DNA from 2 places in the Burkholderia sp. GW821-FHT14F03 genome. Region 1 is predicted to be linked to the other one. Evidence: predicted binding sites of a transcription regulator. Region 1 holds the regulator's gene; the other holds the start of a gene.
The links. The regulator FNR, encoded in region 1, switches genes on or off when oxygen is low (the NO sensors DNR and NnrR bind a similar motif). The targets are predictions, from matches to a motif close to TTGATNNNNATCAA.
Positions count from the first base shown of each region.

Region 2: a site for FNR is predicted at 2,821-2,834, ahead of AC1RQF_RS28925 (universal stress protein). Genes of this name have one in related genera too.

Region 1 is NZ_JBXAPG010000056.1:1,836-15,878, reverse strand. It holds gene AC1RQF_RS28630 (LysR family transcriptional regulator) at 1-8, shown strand, start outside; gene folE (GTP cyclohydrolase I FolE) at 92-760, shown strand; gene AC1RQF_RS28620 (SDR family oxidoreductase) at 761-1,564, shown strand; gene epsC (serine O-acetyltransferase EpsC) at 1,681-2,604, opposite strand; gene AC1RQF_RS28610 (HlyU family transcriptional regulator) at 2,712-2,948, opposite strand; gene AC1RQF_RS28605 (DUF3005 domain-containing protein) at 3,230-3,622, shown strand; gene AC1RQF_RS28600 (short chain dehydrogenase) at 3,748-4,350, shown strand; gene AC1RQF_RS28595 (SMP-30/gluconolactonase/LRE family protein) at 4,365-5,303, opposite strand; gene AC1RQF_RS28590 (universal stress protein) at 5,507-5,974, shown strand; gene fnr (fumarate/nitrate reduction transcriptional regulator Fnr) at 6,111-6,860, shown strand; gene AC1RQF_RS28580 (LysR family transcriptional regulator ArgP) at 6,894-7,787, opposite strand; gene AC1RQF_RS28575 (LysE/ArgO family amino acid transporter) at 7,895-8,512, shown strand; gene AC1RQF_RS28570 (c-type cytochrome) at 8,673-9,080, opposite strand; gene AC1RQF_RS28565 (molybdopterin-dependent oxidoreductase) at 9,095-10,339, opposite strand; gene AC1RQF_RS28560 (malate dehydrogenase) at 10,382-11,380, opposite strand; gene AC1RQF_RS28555 (TDT family transporter) at 11,473-12,618, opposite strand; gene AC1RQF_RS28550 (LysR family transcriptional regulator) at 12,736-13,629, shown strand.
Region 2 is NZ_JBXAPG010000057.1:31,244-39,892, reverse strand. It holds partial or broken gene AC1RQF_RS28930 (YadA family autotransporter adhesin) at 1-2,135, shown strand, start outside; gene AC1RQF_RS28925 (universal stress protein) at 2,278-2,745, opposite strand; gene AC1RQF_RS28920 (PAS domain S-box protein) at 3,020-5,113, shown strand; gene AC1RQF_RS28915 (response regulator) at 5,110-5,757, shown strand; gene AC1RQF_RS28910 (cysteine hydrolase family protein) at 6,066-6,659, opposite strand; gene AC1RQF_RS28905 (nucleotidyltransferase family protein) at 6,799-7,401, shown strand; gene AC1RQF_RS28900 (hypothetical protein) at 7,505-7,642, shown strand; gene AC1RQF_RS28895 (methyl-accepting chemotaxis protein) at 7,834-8,649, shown strand, end outside.

The sequences.
Region 1 (14,043 bases):
CGAAATGACCGCCCACCGGGCGCGTGCGACGAAAGCATGAAACAATGCCCGATCGGCCGCGTGGCGCGGCCCGCTAGACAGGAGTTCAGGCATGGTCAAAGAGAAGGCGCCCCGCGCGGCGGCCGGCAAATCCCCCCGCAAGGCGTCGCGCGCGAGCGCCGTCCCCGCGCGGCCGAGCCGCGAGGAGGCCGAGGCGGCCGTACGCGTGCTGCTGCGCTGGGCCGGCGACGATCCCGCACGTGAAGGACTGCTCGATACGCCGGCGCGCGTCGTGCGCGCCTACGAGGAATTCTTCGCGGGCTACGCGCTCGAGCCGCGCGACATCCTCGCGCGCACCTTCAGCGAGGTCGACGGCTACGACGAAATGATCGTGCTGAAGGACATCCGCTTCGAGAGCTACTGCGAGCACCACATGGTGCCGATCATCGGGCGCGCGCACGTCGCCTACCTGCCGAATCACCGCGTGGTCGGCATCTCGAAGCTCGCGCGGCTCGTCGATGCGTTCGCGAAGCGCCTGCAGATCCAGGAAAAGATGACCGTGCAGATCGCCGACACGCTGTTCGACGTGCTGCAGCCGAAGGGCGTCGGCGTGATCCTCGAAGCGGCGCACCAGTGCATCTCGACGCGCGGCATCCACAAGCCCGGCGTCGAGATGGTCACGTCGCGGATGCTCGGCACGTTCCGCACCGATCCGGCCACGCGCCGCGAGTTCCTGTCGATCGTGTCCAACCCCTCGGCCGTCAACCTGACGAATACGTAAATGTCGTCCCGCACTATCCCGACGGGCGCGCCCGTCGTCCTCGTCACCGGCGCCGCGCGACGCGCCGGCCTCGCATTCGCGCGCCGCTTCGGCGCGCGCGGCTACCGCGTCGCGCTGCACTACGATCGTTCGGAACAGGCCGCGCGCCAAGCCGTCGACGCGCTCGGCGCGCAAGGCATCGAGGCCGTCGCGCTGCAGGCGGACCTCGCCCGGGCGGACGCGGTCACGGCGCTCGTCGATGCGGTCTATGCGCGCTTCGGGCGGCTCGACGTGCTGGTCAACAACGCGTCGGTGTTCTGGCAGGATCATTTCCCGAGCTTCGACCTCGCGGCGCTCGACGCCGCGTGGGCGGTCAACTGCCGCGCGCCGCTCCTGCTCACGCGCGCCTACCATGCGCGCGCGCAGGCGGCGGGCACGCAGGGCGTGGTGATCAACGTGGTCGACCAGAAGATCAAGGAGAACTTCCACCGCGACCACTTCAGCTACACGGTCGCGAAGGCGGCGCTCGGCAACCTGACGCAGATGCTCGCGCTGTCGGCGGCGCCGGTGCTGCGCGTGAACGCGGTGTTTCCGGGCCTGATGCTGCCGAGCGACGACCAGACCCAGGCCGATTTCGAGCATGCGAGCCGCGCCGCGACGCCGCTCGGGCGGATTGCCGGGCCCGACGATGTCGGCGATGCGATCCTGCTGCTGACGGAGCCCGCGTACAACGGCGTCGATTTCGTGGTCGATGCGGGCCAGAACCTGATCCGCGTCGACCAGGACGTGCTCTACAAGCATCGCTCGCCGGGCGGCCGGCGCTAGCCGGCGCGCCGCGCGGCATGCGCGGATCTTGCACCGCGACATGACAAGGCGGCCGGCGCGCGGCATCCCCGCCGCGCGCCGGCCGCCTCTCGGCGGGCCCGGCCCGCCCCTTCGATTCAGCCCTTGTCGACCGGGCCGCCGCCCTCGCGGATCTTGCCCTGCGCGACGTTGCTGCCCGGCGGCACGCTGTGCGTGAGCCACACGTTGCCGCCGATCACCGAGCCGCGCCCGATCGTCACGCGGCCGAGGATCGTCGCGCCCGCATAGATCACCACGTCGTCCTCGACGATCGGATGCCGCGCATTGCCCTTCACGAGCGCGCCGTCGCCGTCGGCCGGGAAGCTCTTCGCGCCGAGCGTGACCGCCTGGTAGACGCGCACCCGCTCGCCGATGATCGCCGTCTCGCCGATCACCACGCCGGTGCCGTGGTCGATGAAGAAGCTCGGGCCGATCCGCGCGCCCGGGTGGATGTCGATGCCGGTCGCCGAGTGCGCGATTTCATTGATGAAACGCGCGAGGAGCGGCACGCCGAGCAGATGCAGCGCATGTGCGAGCCGGTGATGCATCATCGCGAACACGCCCGGATAGCACAGCAGGATCTCGGTGACGTGCTGCGCGGCCGGATCGCCCGCGTAGGCGGCCTGGATGTCGCTCACGAGCAGCGCGCGGATGTCGGGCAGCTGCGTGCCGAATTCGCGCGCGATCTCGAACGCGCGCGTCTCCAGCTCGGCGCCCGGCGTATCCGCATGCTCGGGCAGGAACGGCAGCGCGCGGCGGATCTGCTCGGACAGGATGCGCAGGGTGCTTTCAAGCGTATGGCCGACGTAAAAATCGACGCTTTCGTCCGTCAGGTCCGGCGCGCCGTAGTGCGTCGGGAACAGCGAGGCGCGCAGGCCGTTGACGATCTTGCAGATCGCATCGCGCGACGGCAGCTCGCGGATGCCGAGCGGGTGACGCGTGCGATGCAGGGTCTCGCGCGATTCGCGCAATGCGGCCACGATCTGATCGAGGCCCCAGTTTCGAACAGCTGATTTCGGCATAGACAGGAACATACGGCCACACACGACGCACGGCCGCGGAAAAAAAGTGACGGGTCCGCAAGATTACCGCGTTTTTTCCGCGCGAGCGACGGTCGCGATTCGTCGTGCTAGATCGTGATGCTGCTCGCGTCGATCCATCGCACCGCCCAATCGCGCGCGTGGGCGATCGCGGCGTCTTCGTTGCTGAAGTGCAGGTCGGATGGAAAAAAACGATTGGCGACCAGCTCGCCGTCGCTCGATCGGGAGATCACCACATAAGGCTGGAACGAGCCGTCGCCGGCGCGCGCCGGCGTGCAGTTGAGCAGATAACCGCGATGCGTGAATGCCGTAGTCGTCATGTGCATGAGTCCGCCCACCTCTAGTCCCTTCACTTCTTCTTCACTACCCGTCCGTCAGGGGTGCTGCGGCGCCCGATGCGGGCCGGGACGCACGCCCGGCACGGGTTCGTGCGGCCTCGCTGGAAAGGAATCATACTCTGTAGAAATCGGGGCTTCTAGTTGAAATAAATCCTCCCGAACCCGAAGGTCCCGGCGCGGCCGCGGCGGCCGCCCGCTCGCCTTTTCCCGTGGTCCCCGGAACGGGTCTTGCTGTGATCCGGGCTGCTCCCGCCGCCAGGAAGAACACCATGTCCGCGCCCCTGCCGCATCCGCGCAGCGTCGAACTGGACAACGACGCCACCCACGACAGCACCGTCGACACCGACGGCAAGCAGCGCGACGCCGCGCGCCTCGCGAACGGCACGCTGCCGCCCGACCAGATCGCCACCAGCAACGCCTCGCTCGACAACGCCATGCCCGAAACGCCCGACGGCTTCGCCGGCTACGACAGCCGGATCGGCGGCAATCATCCGCAATGCGCGCCGCGCGCCGGCTACATGGTGATCGACAAAGGCTTCGCGGCCGAACCGCGCGGCCGCTTCGATCCCGACGCGTGGGTCCGGCCCCGCGGGCGCGCGCACTGCCCGGTCCGGCCCGTGCGCGCCGAACGCGTGTTCGAGTTCGCGCCGATCCCGCGCTGACGCCGGCGCGCCCCCTTGCGGGGCGATTCGAAACCCTGGGTTTCGACACCTGATCATGCGGGCGGCTTGTTCGCGCGCCGCTGCATCGCGACAATCGGCGGTCATTCTCCGTTTCGGAATCCAGCATGAAGATCCTGATCGTCGGCGCCTCCGGCACGCTGGGCAGCGCCATCGTCAACGAACTGAAACCCCGCCACGAGATCGTCGCGGCCGGCCGCTCGCACGGCGACGTGCGGGTCGACCTCAAGGACATCGACAGCGTGCAGCGCATGTACCACGCGGTCGGACCGGTCGACGCCGTGATCGCCGCGACCGGCTCGGTGCACTTCGGCCCGCTCGGCGAGACCGCCAGCGCGCAGTTCGCGGTCGGGCTCGCGGACAAGCTGCTCGGCCAGGTCAACCTGGTGCTCGCCGGCCAGCACCTGCTGAACGCGGGCGGTTCGTTCACGCTGACGAGCGGCGTCATCGGCGATGCGCCGTTCCGGGGCGGCTCGAACGCGGCCGCCGTCAACGGCGCGCTCGCGGGCTTCGTGCGCAACGCCGCGGTCGAGCTGCCGCGCGGACTGCGAATCAACCTGGTGAGCCCGACCGTGTTCGAGGAATCGCTCGATGCGTACGGCGCGCTGTTCCGCGGCCACGAGGCGATTCCGGTCGGCCGCGCCGCGCTCGCGTACAGCCGCAGCGCGGAAGGCGCGGAAACGGGCCGGCTGTTCCGCGTCGGGTACTGACGCGCGGCGCGGCGTCAGCCGCCCGCCAGCCCCTGCGTGTTCACATAGAGCGCGTACAGGCCGTGGCTCGCCGCCATGAACAGACGATTGCGATGACGGCCGCCGAAGCAGACATTCGCGCAGCGCTCCGGCAGCGCGATATGGCCGAGCGCCGCGCCGTCGGGCGCGAACACGCGCACCCCGTCGAGTTCGTCGCTGCCCATGCCCCAGCCGCACCACAGATTGCCGTGCACGTCGACGCGAAAGCCGTCCGGCGTGCCCGCGCCGGCGTCGATCAGGCCGCGCCCGTCGCGCACCGCGCGGCCGTCGTCCGTCACCGCGTAAGCGCGGATCGTGCGCGGCCGCGCGCGCGACTCGACCACGTACAAGGTGGTCTCGTCCGGCGAGAACGCGAGCCCGTTCGGGCCGCGCGCATCGTCGAGCACCATCGTGACCGCGCCGTCGCGCGGATCGATCCGGTAGACCCGCTCAGGCATCTCGGCAGCCTGGCGCTCGCCTTCATAGAAACTCTCGATGCCGAACGATGGATCCGTGAACCAGATCGATCCGTCGGATTTGACGACCACGTCGTTCGGCGAATTGAAGCGTCGGCCCTCGAAGCGATCCGCCAGCACGGTCACCGTGCCGTCGTACTCGGTGCGCGTCACGCGCCGCGTCAGGTGCTCGCAGGTCACGAGGCGGCCCATCCGGTCGCGCGTGTTGCCGTTCGCGTTGTCCGACGGCTGCCGGAACACGCTCACCGCGCCGCTCGGCTCGTCCCAGCGCAGGATCCGGTTGTTCGGGATGTCGCTCCACAGCAGGAAACGCCCATCGCCGAACCACACCGGCCCCTCGGACCAGCGCGCGCCCTGGTACAGGCATTCGACCGAGGCGGCCGCGTGGCGCAGCGCCTCGAAACGCGGATCGAGGATCCGGATGGCCGGATCGGGATAGCGGCGGCTGGGTTCGTTCATCGCACTCACTCCGTGGCAAGGGGCCGGCGCGGGTAGGTCGCGCGCCGATCGCCCGTCATGGTAGCAAGCCCGCCCGCCGATCGCCGCGCCCTTGATCTGGCTCGCTGCGCGCGCGGCCGCAATCAGTTACCCTGCCCGGGAACCGCCCACCTACCCGGCCGGCGCGGTCGCCGGCACCTTGTCCATCCCATCACGGAGACATCATGTACAAGCGCATCCTGGTTGCAGTCGACGGCAGCGACACCGCGCGGCACGCGTTCGAGGCGGCGCTCGCGCTCGCCAAGTCCGCGGGCGCCGAGCTGCAGCCGCACTACATCGTCGAAAACGCCTCGATCTACTACAACGTGCCGGGCTACGACCCGTCCGTGCTGCGCACCCAGCTGATCGCGCAAGGCCGCGATCTCGCGGAGACGTTCACCGCGCAGATGCGCGCGGCCGGCGTGAAGGGCGAGATGAAGGTCGACGAGGCGACGTCGCTCGCGGACGTATCCTCGCTGATCCTCGACGCCGTGAAGGCATTCGAGGCCGACCTGCTCGTGCTCGGCACGCATGGCCGCCGCGGCTTCAAGCGGCTCGTGCTCGGCAGCGTCGCCGAGCAATGCGTGCGGCAGGCCGCGCTGCCCGTCCTGCTGATTCCGTCGGCCGCGCATCCGGACGCTCAGGAAAGCTGAACAAGCGTTCGCGCCGCGCGTCCCTGACGCGCGGCAAGCAAGCCGGGCATCGCATCGCGGCGTTTTGTCGCTGAACGGCCCCGGCTTGCGGTGGGACAATGGTTTCGTCGAATTCAAGCCCGAGTCCACCACCATCATGCTCACGCCCCTCGCCGCCCGCTCCCCCGTTTCCATCCATGCCGCCGGCAGCTGGGCGCCGCGGCAGGCCACGCACTGCTCGACCTGCTCGATGCGGCATCTGTGCATGCCGCAGGGCCTCGCGCCCGATGCGCTGACGCGCCTCGAAGCGGTGATCTGCGCGGCGCGCCCGGTGCGGCGCGGCGAAGCGCTGTTCCGCGAGGGCGATGCATTCGACAATCTCTACGCGGTGCGCTCCGGTTCGCTGAAGACGGTCGCGACGCGCCATGACGGCCGCGAGCAGGTCACCGGCCTGCATCTCGCCGGCGAGGCGCTCGGCCTCGACGGCATCTGCGAAGACGCGCATCCGCGCACCGCCGTCGCGCTCGAGGACAGCTCCGTCTGCGTGATCCCGTACAGCGCGCTCAAGTCGCTCTGCTCGGAGGCCGGCACGATGCAGCTGCGCATGCACAAGCTGATGAGCGAACAGATCGTGCGCGAGACCTCGCAGACGATGCTGCTCGGCTCGCTGAACGCGGAGGAGCGCGTCGCGGCCTTCCTGCTCGACATCTCGTCGCGCTACCTGAAGCGCGGCTACTCCGCGACCGAGTTCAACCTGCGCATGACGCGCGAGGATATCGGCAGCTACCTCGGCATGACACTCGAAACGGTCAGCCGCACGCTGTCGAAGTTCCAGAAGCGCGGCCTGATCGAGATGCAGGGGCGCATGGTGCGGATCGTCGATTTCGAGGGCCTGCATCACCTGTGATGCGCGCCGCGCGGCACGCCCGCCGCGCCCCCGTCAATCGAGAAACTGCGCGGCGCGCGCCTTGAGCGCAGCGCCGAAATCGTCGAGCCAGCCGATCGACAGGCGCCAGCTCTGCCAGTACAGCTCGATGTCGACCGTGCGCCCGGCCGACAGGTCGACCAGTTCCCCCGCCGCAAATTGCCGCTCGGTCATGCGATCCGGGCACATGCCCCAGCCCAGGCCCGTCTCGCAGGCGCGCAGATAACCCGCCACGTGCGGAATCCAGTGCCGGGGCGGATCCAGTTCCGCGCGCGTCACGCGCCGCATGAAACGCCTCTGCAAACCGTCCTTCGGATTGAACATCACGCACGGCGCGCGTTGCAGCGCATCGCGCGTCACGCCATCGGCGAAATAGCGCGCGTGAAACGCGGGCGAACAGACCGCGCGATAGCGGATCCGGCCGAGCCGGGTCGAGCGGCAGCCCTGGATCGGCTCCGCCTGCGCGGTCACCGCGCCCTGCACGCTGCCGTCGCGAATCCGCTCCGCCGTGTAGTCCTGGTCGTCGATCACGAGATCGAGCAGCGTGCCGCTCTCCGTGCAGAACGGCCCCATCGCGTCGATGAACCAGGTCGCGACGCTGTCGTCGTTGACCGCGACCCGCAAGCTCGGCCAGCGGCCGGCGAGCGCGCCGGGCAGCGCGGGCATGCGGCCGGACAACTCGGCCTCCAGCATCTGCACCCGTTCCGTGTGACGGCACAGCAGCGCGCCCGAAGGCGTCGCGACGCAGGGTTGGCCTCGCTTCACGAGCACGCTGCCCACGCGCTCCTCGAGCAGCTTCACGCGCTGCGACACCGCGGACGGCGATACATTCAGCTCCCTCGCCGCCCGTTCGAACGAACCCTGGCGGATCACGGCGGCCAGCGCATCGAGCAAGGCATAGTCCAGCATTAGATTTCCTTAATCAGCATTAGGCAATTTAGCTTCTCTTATTCTGCCGGAAAACGCAGACTAGGCGCCTGAGTGTCGTTTTCCCCGTCTTCTTCCCCCGGAACATCATGAACTGGATCGCCTTTTCCCACGGCGCGGCGCTGTGCGGCTCGCTCATCGTCACCATCGGCGCGCAGAACGCCTTCGTGCTGCGGCAGGGCATCATGCGTGCGCACGTCGGCAAGATCGTGCTGCTGTGCGCGCTGTCGGACATGATCCTGATCGGCGCGGGCGTCGGCGGCGCGGCGGTGCTGGTCGAGCGTTACCCGACCTTCATCCATGCGGTGCTGTACGTCGGCCTCGCCTATCTCGCGTGGTTCGGCCTCAATGCATTGCGCCGCGCGCTGCGGCCAAATCACGCGACGCTCGACATGAACGGCGCACCCCAGGCCGCGCCGCAAGGCGCGCTGCCGGTGGTCATGATGACGCTCGCGTTCACCTGGCTCAATCCGCACGTGTATCTCGACACCTTCCTGCTGATCGGCACGGCCGGCGCGCGCGAACCGGAAGGCGCGCGGCTCGCGTTCGCGATCGGCGCGATGGCGGTCAGCCTGGTCTGGTTCACCGGGCTCGGCTATGGCGCGCGGCTGCTCGCGCCGCTGTTCCGCCGCGCCGGCGCGTGGCGCGTGCTCGACGGCGCGATCGGCGGCATGGTGCTGTTCCTCGCGGCCGTGCAGCTGCGGTGAGGAGCACATGCGCGCGGCCGTGCGCCGCGTCGCCGCGAGGCAGTGGATCGGCGCAGCATGCACAGAACCGCGCGCGCGACTGAGCCGCATTGCACGCGACATGCCGCGTTCGCTCCGCAACTGATCGCGCGCCACCCGTCCGCACCGCCCATCGCTCACGTCAATGCGCCGGCTCGGCCCGAGCCGCCCCTTCCGCGCGGCCGTTGATCCGATACAGGTACTGCGCGAGCGTATCGACCTGCTCGGCCGGCAGCGGCGCACCGTAGGCCACCCGCATCTTGTTGTTGATCGCCGTCCATTCCCGCAGCGTCAGCGGCGGCTGGCGCATCACCATGCCGGCCGAATGACAGATCAGGCATTGCCCGTTGGCGATCTCCGCGCCGGGCCCGGGCGGAAACACCTCACGGCTCACCGGCAGGCTCACATCCACGACCGAGAACGCCACGGCGCGCGCAGGCTCGCGCCGCGCGCCGACACGCCCGTCCGGCAGCCACGCGCGGAACGCGACCACGCCCGCGACGCCCGCCACGCCCACGATCAGCAGCCAACACAGTGCTCGATGCTTCATGCCGGTCTCCCCGATCAGATCACGTGCAGCGCAACGGATTCGACACCGTTGCGCATGAAACCCGAACCGTTCCAGTTCGATTGCAGCGGCTGCGCGACGCCCGCCGTATTGGTCGCCCGCACCATCAGCACGAGCGGCCCCGCCGCGGGCGGCGTGAGCGCGAGCCGCCAGCGACGGAAGCTGTACCGCCCGTAGTCGCGGTCGAGCGATGCATCGAGCCAAGTCCGCCCGCCGTCGGGCGACACCCGCACGCCCGCGACACCGCAGTCGCCCCCGAACGCGATGCCGCGCACCTCGGCCGACGCGCCGCGCGCGAGCCGCGCACCATCGGGCGGATTCGTGATGAACGAGCGCGGCACCATCCGGTTGATCGGGACCATCCGCACGCCGGTCTGCCCGGGCCGGACGTTCGCGCCCGGCGTATCGGGAATCAGGTAGGCGCGCGCGGTCCAGTAGTTGTCGTCGGGCCGGTCCAGCACCTCGATGTCGCTCAGCATCTTGACCCAGTAGGTCGCATACCAGCCGGGCACCACGAGCCGCAGCGGAAAACCGTTCAGCAGCGGCAGCGGTTCGCCGTTCATCAGGTACGCGATGACGGCCTCGCCGTCCAGCGCATGCTCGATCGCGAGCGACTTCTTGAACGCCGGCGTGTCCGGCATGATCGGCGTCTCCAGGCCGTTCATCCGCACCCGCAGCGCGCCCGCGCGCACTCCGGCCCGTTCGAGCACGTCCTTGAGGCGCACGCCCGTCCAGCGCGCGTTGCCCATCGCGCCATGCGCCCACTGCGCGCCCGGCACGCGCGGCGCGTAGTAGCCGCGCGAATTGCCCGAGCACTGGTTGACCGCCGCCACCTCGACCGGCTCGAAGTCGCGCACGAGCGTGTCGAGCGTCAGCGTGAGCGGCCGCTCGACATGTCCGTGCACGGCCAGCCGGAACGCCGCCGGGTCGATCCGGGTCGGGATGTTGGCCATGTGCCAGCGCACGTAGAACGCGTCGTTCGGCGTGAACAGGTGTCGATCGAACACCTCGAACGGCGTCTCCAGCAGCGGCGGACGCGTGCGCTGCAGGATCAGCGCGCCCTTCTGCGGGAAGTCCGTGGCGACCGCGCGGCGGCCGTTGCCGAACGGCAGCTCGACCATGCGCCCGACCGCGCCCCACGCATCGGCGCCCGCCGCGCCGGCGAGGCCGAGCCCGAGGGCGCGGGTCAGGAATCCACGCCGGTCGGCATGGGAGAACAACGGAGAACGACGCTTCGGCATCACGGCTCCTGGTGGTTGTTCATGCAACGATCCGGCCGATCGTCACGCGCTCGCGAACAAGCGCGACACGGCCTCCGCTTCTTCCTGCAATTCTCGCACCGAGCGCGCGATGCACGCGCGCGCGAACGCATCGAGTGCGAGGTCCGCCACACGGCGATAGCCGCCGCCCTCGCAGATCACCGGCACGCCGAACATGAGCCCGGGCGGCACGCCATGACTGCCGTCGGACGGTATGCTCATCGACACCCAGCGCCCATCGCTGCCGTGCAGCCAGTCGCGCATCTGATCGAGCGCCGCGTTCGCGGCCGAGGCCGCCGACGATGCGCCGCGCGCCTCGATCACCGCCGTGCCGCGCGCGGCGACGCACGGGATGAAGTGTTCGCGATACCAGCGCTCGTCGTCGATCAGGTCTTTCACGAACGCATCGCCGATGCGCGCGTAACGATAGTCGGCGAACATCGTCGGCGAATGATTGCCCCAGACGATCAGATGCTCGATCGCGTCGACCGGCGCGTCGCACCGCCGCGCGAGCATCGACGCCGCGCGGTTGTGGTCGAGCCGGATCATCGCGCTGATCGCGTCGTCCGGCAGATCGGGCGCGCAGCGGCGCACGATCGCCGCATTCGTGTTCGCCGGATTGCCGACCACCAGCACCTTCGCGTCGCGCCGCGCGACCGCGTTCAGCGCCTCGCCCTGCGCGCGGAAGATCGCCGCGTTCGCGTCGAGCAGGTCGCGCCGCTCCATGCCGCGCCCTCTCGGCTTCGCGCCGATCAGGAACGCGCAATCCGCGGCGCGGAACGCGGCGCGCGGATCGCTCGTCGCTTCCATGTGACGCAGCAGCGGGAACGCGCAGTCTTCCAGCTCCATCATGACGCCCTGCAGCGCCGCGCTTGCCTGCGGCAGGTCGAGCAGTTGCAGGACGACCGGCTGCCCGGGACCGTAGAGATCGCCGCGCGCGATCCGGAACAACAGCGAATAGGCGATCTGCCCGGCCGCGCCCGTGACGGCGACGTGTTTCGCGGGAACCTGAGGTGCATGCATCTTGAACTCCTGGGTCGGTGAGCCGGGCGCGCGACGCGATCGCGGCCGGGCGGTAGGAAACGGTGGGGAGCGGATGAAGGCGCGCGGCCGGTTCACGCCTGCGCGGCGGCGGGGGCATTCAGGCACGGCGCCTGGAACAGTCGCCCTTGCAGCACGCCGCGCAGCGTCCGGGTGGCGACGAGGCTCCAGAAGCCGAACAGCAGCGCGGCGAACACGGTGCCGAGCACGGCGAACGCGGTCAGCCCGGTGGCCCGATACAGGCCGAGCGTGGCGGCCGTATAGACGCCGAGCGGGAACGTGAAGCCCCACCAGCCGAGGTTGAACGACATGCCCTCCTTGCGGTAGCGCAGCGTGAACAGCGCGGCGATCGCGAACCACCAGACGCCCGCGCTCCAGAGCAGCAGCGCGCAGACGAGCCCGAGCGAATCCGCGAGCGCGCCGAGCGGGGCGAACGCGCTGCCCTGGAACACGACGGGCGCGACCTTGCCGAGCGCGAGGATGCCCAGCGCGCCGGTGCCGATCGGGCCGAGCGTGAGCCAGCTCGACGGCGCGAGATCGCGATGCGGCAGCTTGTGGACGACGAGACGGAAGAACACGAGGGTCAGCACCGCGAACGCCAGCGACAGAGAAATCGCCCACATCGCATAGCTGACGCCGACCACGCCGCGCGCGAAGGCGGCCGGCAGGTGCGGCGCGATCACGGCGCCGCTCGACGCCGCCACTTCCGGCGCGACGAGCGGCAGCAGCAGCACCGCGCTCACGCGCTCGAACGCATGGCTCTGGGCCGTGAACATCAGGTACGGCACGAGCACCGCCACGGCGACGGCGAGCGCCGCATCGAGGCACCACAGCGCGGCCGCGACGTCGTAGGCCACCGGGCCGACGCGCGGCGCGGCGAACAGCACGCAGCCGTTGATGATCGGCACGAGGCCCATCGGGATCGCGCCGAGGAACATCGACTGCAACGGGTGATGCAGCATCGGCCGAATCGTCTCCGGGTGGCGCAGCAGGCGCGCGAGCAGCATCGCCGCGCACAGCGCGTACAGCACGACGTTGACGGACCACAGCGTCGCGGCCAGCGCCTGCTGGCCGGGAAAGCGGAACGGCAGCGCGGCCAGCACCAGCGACACGATGCCGTTGCCCATCGTCATCGCGAACCAATTGGGGGTGAACTGCCTGATCTTGTCGCTCAGCGACTGGGCGGGCGCGCACGGCGCACTTGATACGGGATCGAACATCGCGGCCTCCATCGGCTATCGGCTATCCATGAAGGACACGATAGCGCCGCGCTTGACATATTAAAAATACATAAACAACATACGATCCATATCTTTTCTATATGGATCGTCCGCGCCATGAACTTCACGCACCTCGCCGCCTTCCTCGCCGTGGCGGAGGCGGGCAGCGTCACGGGCGCGTCGGCGCGCCTGCATGTCAGCCAGCCGGCGCTCACGCGCGAGATCCGCGAGCTGGAGGAACGCCTTGGCGTCACGCTGTTCGACCGGCGGCCGCGCGGCATGAGCCCCACCGAAGCAGGCCGCCTGCTCGCGCACTACGCGGCGCGGATCTTCTCGCTGTCGGATGAGGCCGAGGCGATGCTCGATGAATTCTCGGGGCTGGTGCGCGGCCACCTGAAGCTCGCGGCAAGCCGGACCATCGGCAGCTATCTGCTGCCGGCCGCGCTCGATGCGTTCTGCCGGCAGTATCCCGGGATCACGGTCGACGTCGAGGAGATGAACACGGAGCACGTCGAGGCCGCGCTGCTGACCTACGACCGCCAGCTCGGCTTCGTCGAAGGGCCGTTCGACGCCGAGGCGTTCGATTCGACCCGGCTCGGCCGCGACACGCTGATGCCGGTCGCGGCCCCCGCCCATCCGCTCGCGCGCAAGCGCAGGATCACTGTCGACGAACTCGCCCGCCATGATGTGCTGTCGCGTGAGCCGGGCTCGGGTACGCGCAACGCGGTCGAGGCCGCGTTCGCGCGGCACGGGCTCACGTTCTCGCCGCGTCTGTCGGTGGGCAGCGCGGAGGCGATGAATCGCCTGCTGGTGCGCGGCGGTGCATTTGCGTGGGTGTCGCGGCTCACGGTCGAGCGGGAACTGCAGACGGGCGCGCTCGTGCCGCTGCCGGTCGCGGACCTGACGATCGAGCGTGACCTCACGGTCATCTGGCGGCGTGACAGCGCGCTCACACCGGGCGCGCGGATTTTTCGCGATCTGCTTGTCGCTGAACAGGTCGCGGCGGGTTGAGCGCGCGCGTCATGCGTAAAAGGTTGGGCTAGATCAAATAGGCGGCGTCAGATTGGCTGGCGCAGTTCGGCCACTTTGAGGCGTTCAACAACCCGGGCTGGATGGTTGACAATCGATCACCATCAACCACGTGGGGTGCTCATGAACACTGATTGGCGAAGCTTGCGCAAAACTATGTATTCGGCCGATCGGCCGCCGGAGTGGCCTGATGGTGTGCGCGCCATATCCATTGATGGGACGTCATTCATTGGGGTCGACACGGAAACTGGCGAATTGTATTGGGACGGCAAGAAAGTAGTTACTCAGAAGCTAGTCACTTTGGGTCATTTGAACGCGCTCTTGCCATCTTGGCAGCAGTAGGCACCTTCGGCGTGTTCATTCTCGAATTGGGTCGGTCGGATGGTTGAAAGGCTG
Region 2 (8,649 bases), on a different contig from region 1:
CCAACAGCAACCTGACGTCGTTGTCCACCTCGACGTCCACCGGCCTGTCGACCGCCAACAGCAACCTCACCTCCCTGTCGACTTCCACCTCGACCAGCATCGGCTCGCTGTCCACCGGCCTCAGCACGACCAACAGCAACCTGACGTCGCTGTCCACCTCGACGTCCACCGGCCTGTCGACCGCCAACAGCAACCTCACCTCGCTGTCGACTTCCACCTCGACCAGCATCGGCTCGCTGTCCACCGGCCTCAGCACAACCAACAGCAACGTGACATCGCTGTCCACCTCGACGTCCACCGGCCTGTCGACCGCCAACAGCAACCTCACCTCGCTGTCGACCTCCACCTCGACCAGCATCGGCTCGCTGTCCACCGGCCTCAGCACGACCAGCAGCAACCTGACATCGCTGTCCACCTCGACCTCGACCGGCCTGTCGACCGCCAACAGCAACCTCACCTCGCTGTCGACTTCCACCTCGACCAGCATCGGTTCACTGTCCACCGGCCTCAGCACGACCAACAGCAACGTCACGTCGCTGTCCACCTCGACCTCGACCGGCCTGTCGACCGCCAACAGCCAGATCACCTCCCTGTCGACCTCGACCTCCACCGGCATCGGTTCGCTGTCCACCGGCTTGTCGACGACCAACAGCACTCTCACCTCGCTGTCGACCTCCGCCTCCACCGGCATCGGCTCGCTGTCCACCGGCCTCAGCACGACCAACAGCAACATGACATCGCTGTCCACCTCGACCTCGACCAGCATCGGCTCCCTGTCGACGAGCCTCAGCTCGATCACGACCAACACGACCAATCTCGGCACGAGCACCGCCGAGGCGCTCGGCGGCGGCACGACCTACGATCCCGCCACGGGCAAGATCTCGTCGCCGTCGTACGTCACCTACAACAACGACGGCACGACCACCACCAACCAGAACGTCGGCGCCGCGGTCGACAACATCAACGCGAAGGGCATCAAGTACTTCCACGCGAACTCGACTGAGGCGGACAGCGAAGCCACCGGCGAAAACAGCGTCGCGATCGGCCCGAACGCGAAGGCGAACCTCGCCAACTCGGTGGCGATCGGCAACGGCGCGACGACTTCGGCCGCGGTCGGCGTCTCGTCGTCGAGCGTCGGCGGCGTGACCTTCGGCGGCTACGCCGGCGCGAACCCGATCGGCACCTTCAGTGTCGGCGCGCCCGGCCAGGAGCGCCAGGTCACCAACGTCGCCGCCGGCCGTGTGAGCGCCGACAGCACGGATGCCGTCAACGGCAGCCAGCTGTTCGCGACCAACAGCCATGTCGCCTCGCTGTCGACAAGCCTGAACACGACCAACAGCAATGTCGCGTCGCTGTCCACCGGTCTGTCGACCACCAACAGCAACGTCGCGTCGCTGTCGACCTCGACCTCGACCAGCATCAGCTCGCTGTCCACCGGCCTGTCGACCACCAACAGCAACGTGACATCGCTGTCGACCTCCACCTCGACCGGCATCAGCTCGCTGTCCACCAGCCTGTCGACCACCAACAACACGGTGAATTCGCTGTCCACGAGCGTGACGAACATCAACAACCAGATTTCGAACCTGTCGACGTCGGTCACGAGCAACTCGGGCATCGCCGCCGACTCGAAGGGCGACGGCACGGATCGTCCGACCGTCACCGCCGGCTCGAACTCGGTCGCGATCGGCTCGAACTCGAATGACGGCGGCCGCAACAACGTTGTGTCGGTCGGCAGCGCGGAGCAGCAGCGCCAGATCACCAACGTCGCGCCCGGCACGCAGGGCACCGATGCGGTGAACCTGAACCAGTTGAACGGCTCGGTCGCATCCGGCGTGAGCCAGGCGAACAACTACACCGACCAGCGCTTCAACGACACCAACCGCGCCATCAACGATGTCGCGAAAAACGCTTACTCGGGTATCGCCGCCGCGCTCGCGATGCCGAACCTCACGCCGTCGGCCCCGGGCCGCACGGTGGCCGGGGTCGGCGTCGGCAGCTACAAGAGCGGCAAGGCGGTCGCCGTCAGCGTCACGCACCGCTCGGAAAACGGCCGCTGGCTCGTGAACGGCGGCGTCGCGGCGACGTCGAGCGGCGACACGGGCGTGCGCGCGCAGGTCGGCTACGAGTGGTGAGATCGCACTGCGCCGTCGCGCGCAACATTGATCTGGATCAATGCGGCGCGACGCACGCTTTCTAGACTGACAACGAGAGCAGGCGCGCCGCACGGCGCGCCTGGCAGTTCTCGTGCCTTCACGCCCGGCCTCCGGGCGTTTTTTATGCCCGTCGCGCGGGCTCCGGCCCATCGCGCAGCAGCAACACCGGACGATCGGCGAGCCGCAACAACGATTCGGCGACGCTGCCGAGCAGCAGTCGCCGCAGGCCATGACGCCCACGCGTGCCCATCACGATCAGGTCCGCGTCGAATTCGCCCGCGGTCCGCATCAGCACGGTCGCCACGTCCTCGCCGTAGGCATCGAGCGCGCGCACCGACCCCTTCACCCGATGGCGTTCGAACTGCGCGCGCGCCGCTTCGAGCGCCGCCGTCGCGACCTCGACGGCCCGATCCCGATCGTCTCCGGCCTCGGCGAAGCCGGATTCGACATCGACCAGCTGCGACCGATGCTCGACGACGCACGCCGCGGTAATCATTCCATCGCCGGCAACGGCGATCCTGATCGCTTCATCAAGCGCAACCTGCGCACTGTGGCTGCCGTCGACCGCCACGAAGATCCGTTTGTACATAAGCCTCTCCCGATTCGGAAAAACCGCGTGGAACGCGTTCCACCAGCAGTCTCGCGCGCCGCCCGCCCGGCCTGCTTGACCCGCATCAAGCCTCCGGAACACACGTGCGGCATCGATACGCACGCCCCCGCGCAGGACGCGGGTCTGGTTCCGATTGGCAAAAAACAAGTAAAACGCGCACAATTTCACATTGTCCATTCAGGACGGGACCCCGGCTCGCGCGCCGCGACAGACGCCGGACCACCGGCGCCGGGTTCCGTCATCGTAGAGATTCATGACCGCTAGCGGAACCTCTTCCCGACACGGCGACGCGAGCACCACGGACGCCGCGCGTGTTTCGTGGCTGCACGCCCGTCCCGCGTCGATCACACTCGTCGCGTTCGCGCTCGGCGCGGCGGCCTCGCTCGGCGTGGCCGGCTTCGTCGAAGCGCGCTGGCAAGCCGCCGCGCATGCCCGCTTCGAGCGGCGCGCCACGCACCTGACCGAAGCCCTGCGCCGCGAGCTGAGCGCGGGAGCGGCCGCGCTGGACGGCGCGCGCGGCGCGCTCTCGCTCGTCCGCGCACCCGGCCAGGACGCCTGGAACACCTACGTCTCGACGCTCGATCTCGACGGCAACCGCACGCCGGTGCGCGCGCTCGGCTTCGCCGCCGCGCGGCCCGGCGCGACGGCGGCGGGCGGCCCGCCCAGCGCGCTGCCGATCAGCGTCACCCGCTTCGCGCCGCCCACCGTCGAGCTGCCCGCCGACATGGGCGCGCGCGACGCCGGCGCGCTCTGGCGCGCGGCCGACACCGGCCAGGTGGCGCTCGCGGTCCGCGACGCGAGCGACGGCCATCCGGCCGCGCTGACGCTGTTCCTGCCGGTCTACCGGCCGGACAGCGTGCCGGTGTCGCGCGAGGTGCGCCGCGCGGCGCTCGAAGGCTTCGTGTTCGCCTCGCTGAACGTGCGCCGCGTATTCGAGCAGGCGAGCGCCGACGAGCGCGGCATCGGCATCAGCGCCTCGCGCGCCGGCGACCTCACGCCGCTGTTCGCGGCCGACGCCGGCACCGACGATATCGCGATGCCCGGCCGGCAGTGGCGCCAGACCGACGTCCTGCGCTTCGGCGGCGACACGCTCACGCTCGCCTACACCGCCGACATCCGCGCGGGCACGGCGGGCGCGGCCGACCTGTGGACCGCGCTGGTCGCGGGCGGCCTCGCCGGTTCGGCCGTGCTGGCCGCCGCGCTCTATCAGATCGTGCGTCGCCGCGCGACCGTCGTCGTCGACGCGCCGGGCTCGCTCAACGAAGCCCGGATGATGGGCATCATCCGCTCGTCGATGGAAGCGATCATCACGATCGACGAAGCACAGACCGTCGTGATCTTCAATCCGATGGCCGAACGCGTGTTCGGCGTATCGGCGATGGAAGCGATCGGCGCGCCGCTGTCGCGCTTCATTCCCGAGCGCTTCCGGGGCGCGCACGCGAAGCACGTCGAGCAGTTCGGCGTGACCGGCGTATCGGAGCGACAGATGGGCCGGCAACGCGTGCTGTTCGGCCAGCGCGCGAGCGGCGAGGAATTTCCGATCGAGGCGTCGATCTCGCAGATCCGCGAAGGCAACGGCAAGCTGTACACCGTGATGCTGCGCGACATCACCGCGCGGCTGCGCGGCGAGGATGCGCTGCGCCAGTCGCGCGAGGAGCTGCGCGAGCTGTCGGCGAACCTGCAGAACGTGCGCGAGGAAGAAAAGACCCGCATCGCGCGCGAGCTGCACGACGATCTCGGCCAGCAGCTGACCGCGCTGAAGATGGACCTGTCCGCGCTCGAGCACGCGCTCGCCCACCCGGCGCCGGGCGCCACGCCCGCCGTGCCCGAGCAGTTGCGCGGCATGCATCGGCTGATCGACTCGACGGTGGCGTCGGTGCGGCGCATCGCGGCGGATCTGCGCCCGGTGATGCTCGACGACCTCGGGCTCGTGCCCGCGATCGAATGGCTCGCGCAGGATTTCACGAACCGCTACGGCATCGAGGTCGAACGCGACATCGAGCCCGGCGATACGGCATTCAACAGCAACGGCGCGACCACCCTGTTCCGGATCGTCCAGGAGGCGCTCACCAATGTCGCGCGTCACGCGGACGCGACGGAGGTGGCGCTCGCGCTGACGATCGACGAGGGCAACTGCACGCTGCGCATCGCCGACAACGGCCGCGGCGCGCCGGACGCCGACGCCGCGCCGCGCCGCCTGGACAAGTCGTTCGGCCTGATCGGCATCCGCGAACGCGCGCACATGCTGGGCGGCATGGTGACGATCGATACCGGCCGCGACCGCGGCTTCTCGATCACGGTCACGTTCCCGCTGCAATCGATCCAACAGGAAACGTCGCCTTCATGATCCAGGTCCTACTCGCAGACGATCACGCGCTCGTGCGCGACGGTCTGCGCCATATTCTGCGCAGCGCCACCGGCTTCAACGTCGCGGGCGAGGCGTTCGACAGCACCACCACCATCGCGCTCGTGCGTTCGACGCCGGCCGACGTGCTGGTGCTCGACCTGTCGATGCCCGGCCGCAACGGCGTCGAGCTGATCAAGCAGATCAAGGACGAGAAGCCCGCGCTGCGGATCCTCGTGCTCACCATGCATGCCGAGCAGCAATACGCGGTGCGCGCGTTCCGCGCCGGCGCGTCGGGCTACCTGACCAAGGAAAGCGCGAGCGCCGAGCTGGTCGGCGCGGTCACGAAGGTGGCGTCGGGCGGGGTGTACGTCAGCCTCGCGATGGCCGAGCGCTTCGCGCAGAGCCTCAACGAGCCCGCCGACACGCTGCCGCACCACCGGCTGTCCGACCGCGAATTCGACGTGTTCCGCCGCATCGCGGTCGGGCAGACGCTGTCGGAAATCGCGCAGGAGCTGTGCGTGAGCGCGAAGACCGTCAGCACCTACAAGACGCGGATCCTGGAGAAGATGCAGATGCCGCATGAAGCGGCGCTCGTGCGCTATGCGTTGCGGCACAAGCTGGTCGATGACGTGGATGAGGGTTGAGGGGCGCCGCGCGGCCGCTTCACGCGCGATCGCTCCCATGATGTGAGGCGCCGGCCGCGGCCCTGGAGTGATCTCCGCGTCTCCCTACCGTATCGCCCGCTGATGGCGTGGTCCGCTTCGCGTGCGGCGTACCTGCTGCTGCCCCTTTCGCGCGCGCCGATGCGCCGATCCGAGCCCGTTCACCGGGCGCGCCGCGCACCGCCCGGCAACGCATTCGTCACGCGAAACCCGAGGGAAGGCGCGCCGCGCCCCAGGTTCCGCGCATTGCCGAAAGCCGCATGCCCCCCGGACAGGCGCGCGGTCGCACGTCACCCCTCGCCCCGCCGCGCCTCTTCCGCCAGCCCCACGATTTCCGCCGTCGTCATGATGCGCGCGTAATCCATTGCAAGATTGCTAAGCGACAACGCGTGGATCTCCTCCGCGCGCCACAGCCTGCCCGCCAGATCGCACCGGTCGAACGTGAACGCGCCATCCGAGGCGACCACGGTCTCGAAACCGAGGTTGCCTGCCGAGCGCGCGGTCGATTCCACCGAGTTGTTCGTGATCACCCCCGCGATCACGAGCTGCGCGATGCCGCGCTCGCGCAGCCGGCGCTCGAGCCCCGTCGCGACAAAGGCATCCGGCACCTGCTTCTCGACCACCTGTTCCGACGCCCGCGGCATGAACGCCGCCTGGAACAGCGCGCCGGGCTGCCCCGGCCAGAACACCGAGTCCGGATCGCGCGACACATGGCGCACGTGCACGACGGGCCGCGCCGTCCGCCGCCAGCAGACGAGCAATTCGCCGATCCGCTCCTCCGCATCGGGCTGGTTGCGCCGCCCCAGCTTCGGGTGATGAATGCCCTGCTGGAGATCGATCAACAACAAGGCGGCATTCGCATCGAGGCGCGCGGGCTGGTTCATGTCGGCATGTCGCGAATGGGTCGCGTGTGGTCGGATCGGGATGCCGCGATTGTAGCGTTCGTTCTCCGGAATACACCGTACTTGCGATCATGCGCGCCGCCCTGCACAATCGCAGCACATTTCCCCCGCCGACGCCGCCATGACTCATGCCTCACTCGCTACCGGCGTCCTCCTGGCCGCGGGCCTCGGCACCCGCTTCGATCCGAGCGGTGTGCACAGCAAGCTCCTCGCTCCGCTCGCCGACGGCACGCCGGTCGCCGTCGCCGCCGCGCGCCGGCTCGCGACCGCCGTCGCCGACGTGATCGCGATCGTGCGCCCCGGCGCCGAACGGCTCGCGCTGCTGCTCAACGAGGCGGGCTGCCAGGTGCTCTATACCGCGGACGCCGAGCGCGGCATGGGCGCGAGCCTCGCCGCCGCCGTGCGCGCGAGCGCCGACGCCGATGGCTGGATCGTCGCGCTCGCGGACATGCCGTGGATCGCGCCCGCCACGATCGAGACGCTCGCCCGCACGCTCGACAGCGGCGCGGCCTCGATCGTGGCGCCCGCCTATCGCGGCCAGCGCGGCCATCCGGTCGGCTTCGCCGCGCACCATTACGAGGCGCTCGTCGCGCTCGACGGCGACGCGGGCGCGCGCACGCTGCTCACGACGCACCCCGTCACGCTGCTCGACTTCGACGACCCCGGCGTGCTGCGCGACGTCGACACCCCCGCCGACCTCGCGCCGCCCGCCTCGCCCGCTTGATTCGCGCCTGCGCACGATCGCCCGGCAAAGCGTCCGCCGATTGGCTATAACGGAAAGGATGGCCGTCGCCGTGCGACGGCGCCCCGCGACCTCGGAGACGCCGATGTCCGACCACACCACGCCGCTGCCCGACCCACCCGCCGATCCCACCCGCGATCCGGAAGACGATCCGCTCGCGCCCGGCCATCACGAACGTCCGCAGGAACCGCCCGAAGGCCCCCCCAGCAAGGACCCTGTGTAGTCCCGCAAGCACGCCACGGGTCCGGTCAACGCGACGCCCCAGCTGCCCGCCGTTTCCGCACGGCGTGGCACCATCATGCCCGTTCGTCGCCTAGGGAATTCCCTGTCTGCGCCCGGCCGCGCGCCCGGCCGACAAACAGTGATCCCCATTCGCACCATCGGTGCGGGCCACTCGACTCCTTGCGGACCACCATGCGCAACCTGACTCTGAATCAAAAGCTCGCGTCGATGATCGTCGTTCTGTGGTTGGGCTTGTTATTGATCGGAGCATTGGGCGCATGGCAAAACCGTGCATCGATGATCTCGGACCGCCGCGACCAGCTGGCCGCGCTGATCAATCAGGCCTATCACGTCACCGACCACTACTACAAGCTGTCGCAGCAAGGCGCGCTGTCGGAAGCCGACGCGAAGCGCGAGGCGCTCGTCGCGATCGCCGCGATGCGCTACGGCGGCGACGGCTACATCTCGATCAACGATTCGAAACCCGTGATCGTGATGCATCCGATCAAAACCGAGCTGACCGGCAAGGATGTGTCGGGCATGACCGACCCGGCGGGCAAGCACCTGTTCGTCGAGATCGTCAAGGCGGGCAATCAGGGCGCCTTGGGCTACGTCGAGTACCTGTGGCCGAAGCCCGGCAACGACAAGCCGGTCGAGAAGACCAGCGTGGTCCAGCGCTTCGCGCCGTGGGACTGGTACCTCGTGACCGGCATGTACATGAACGACGTGCGCGCGGCGGTGCTCGCCAGCATCGGCCGCTGGTTCGCGATGACGCTCGTGCTCGGCCTGATCGCGACGGGCCTGATGGCGCTGGTGCTGCGCAGCGTGCGCCGCAGCCTCGGCGGCGATCTCGAGGACGCCGTCAGCACCGCGCGGCGCATCGCGCAGGGCGACCTGACCGCGCACGTCGACGTGCGCCACGAGAACGGCGCGAGCCTGCTCCATGCGCTGCACGCGATGCAGGCGAGCCTCGTCGACATGGTGTCGCGCGTGCGGCTCGGCACCGAC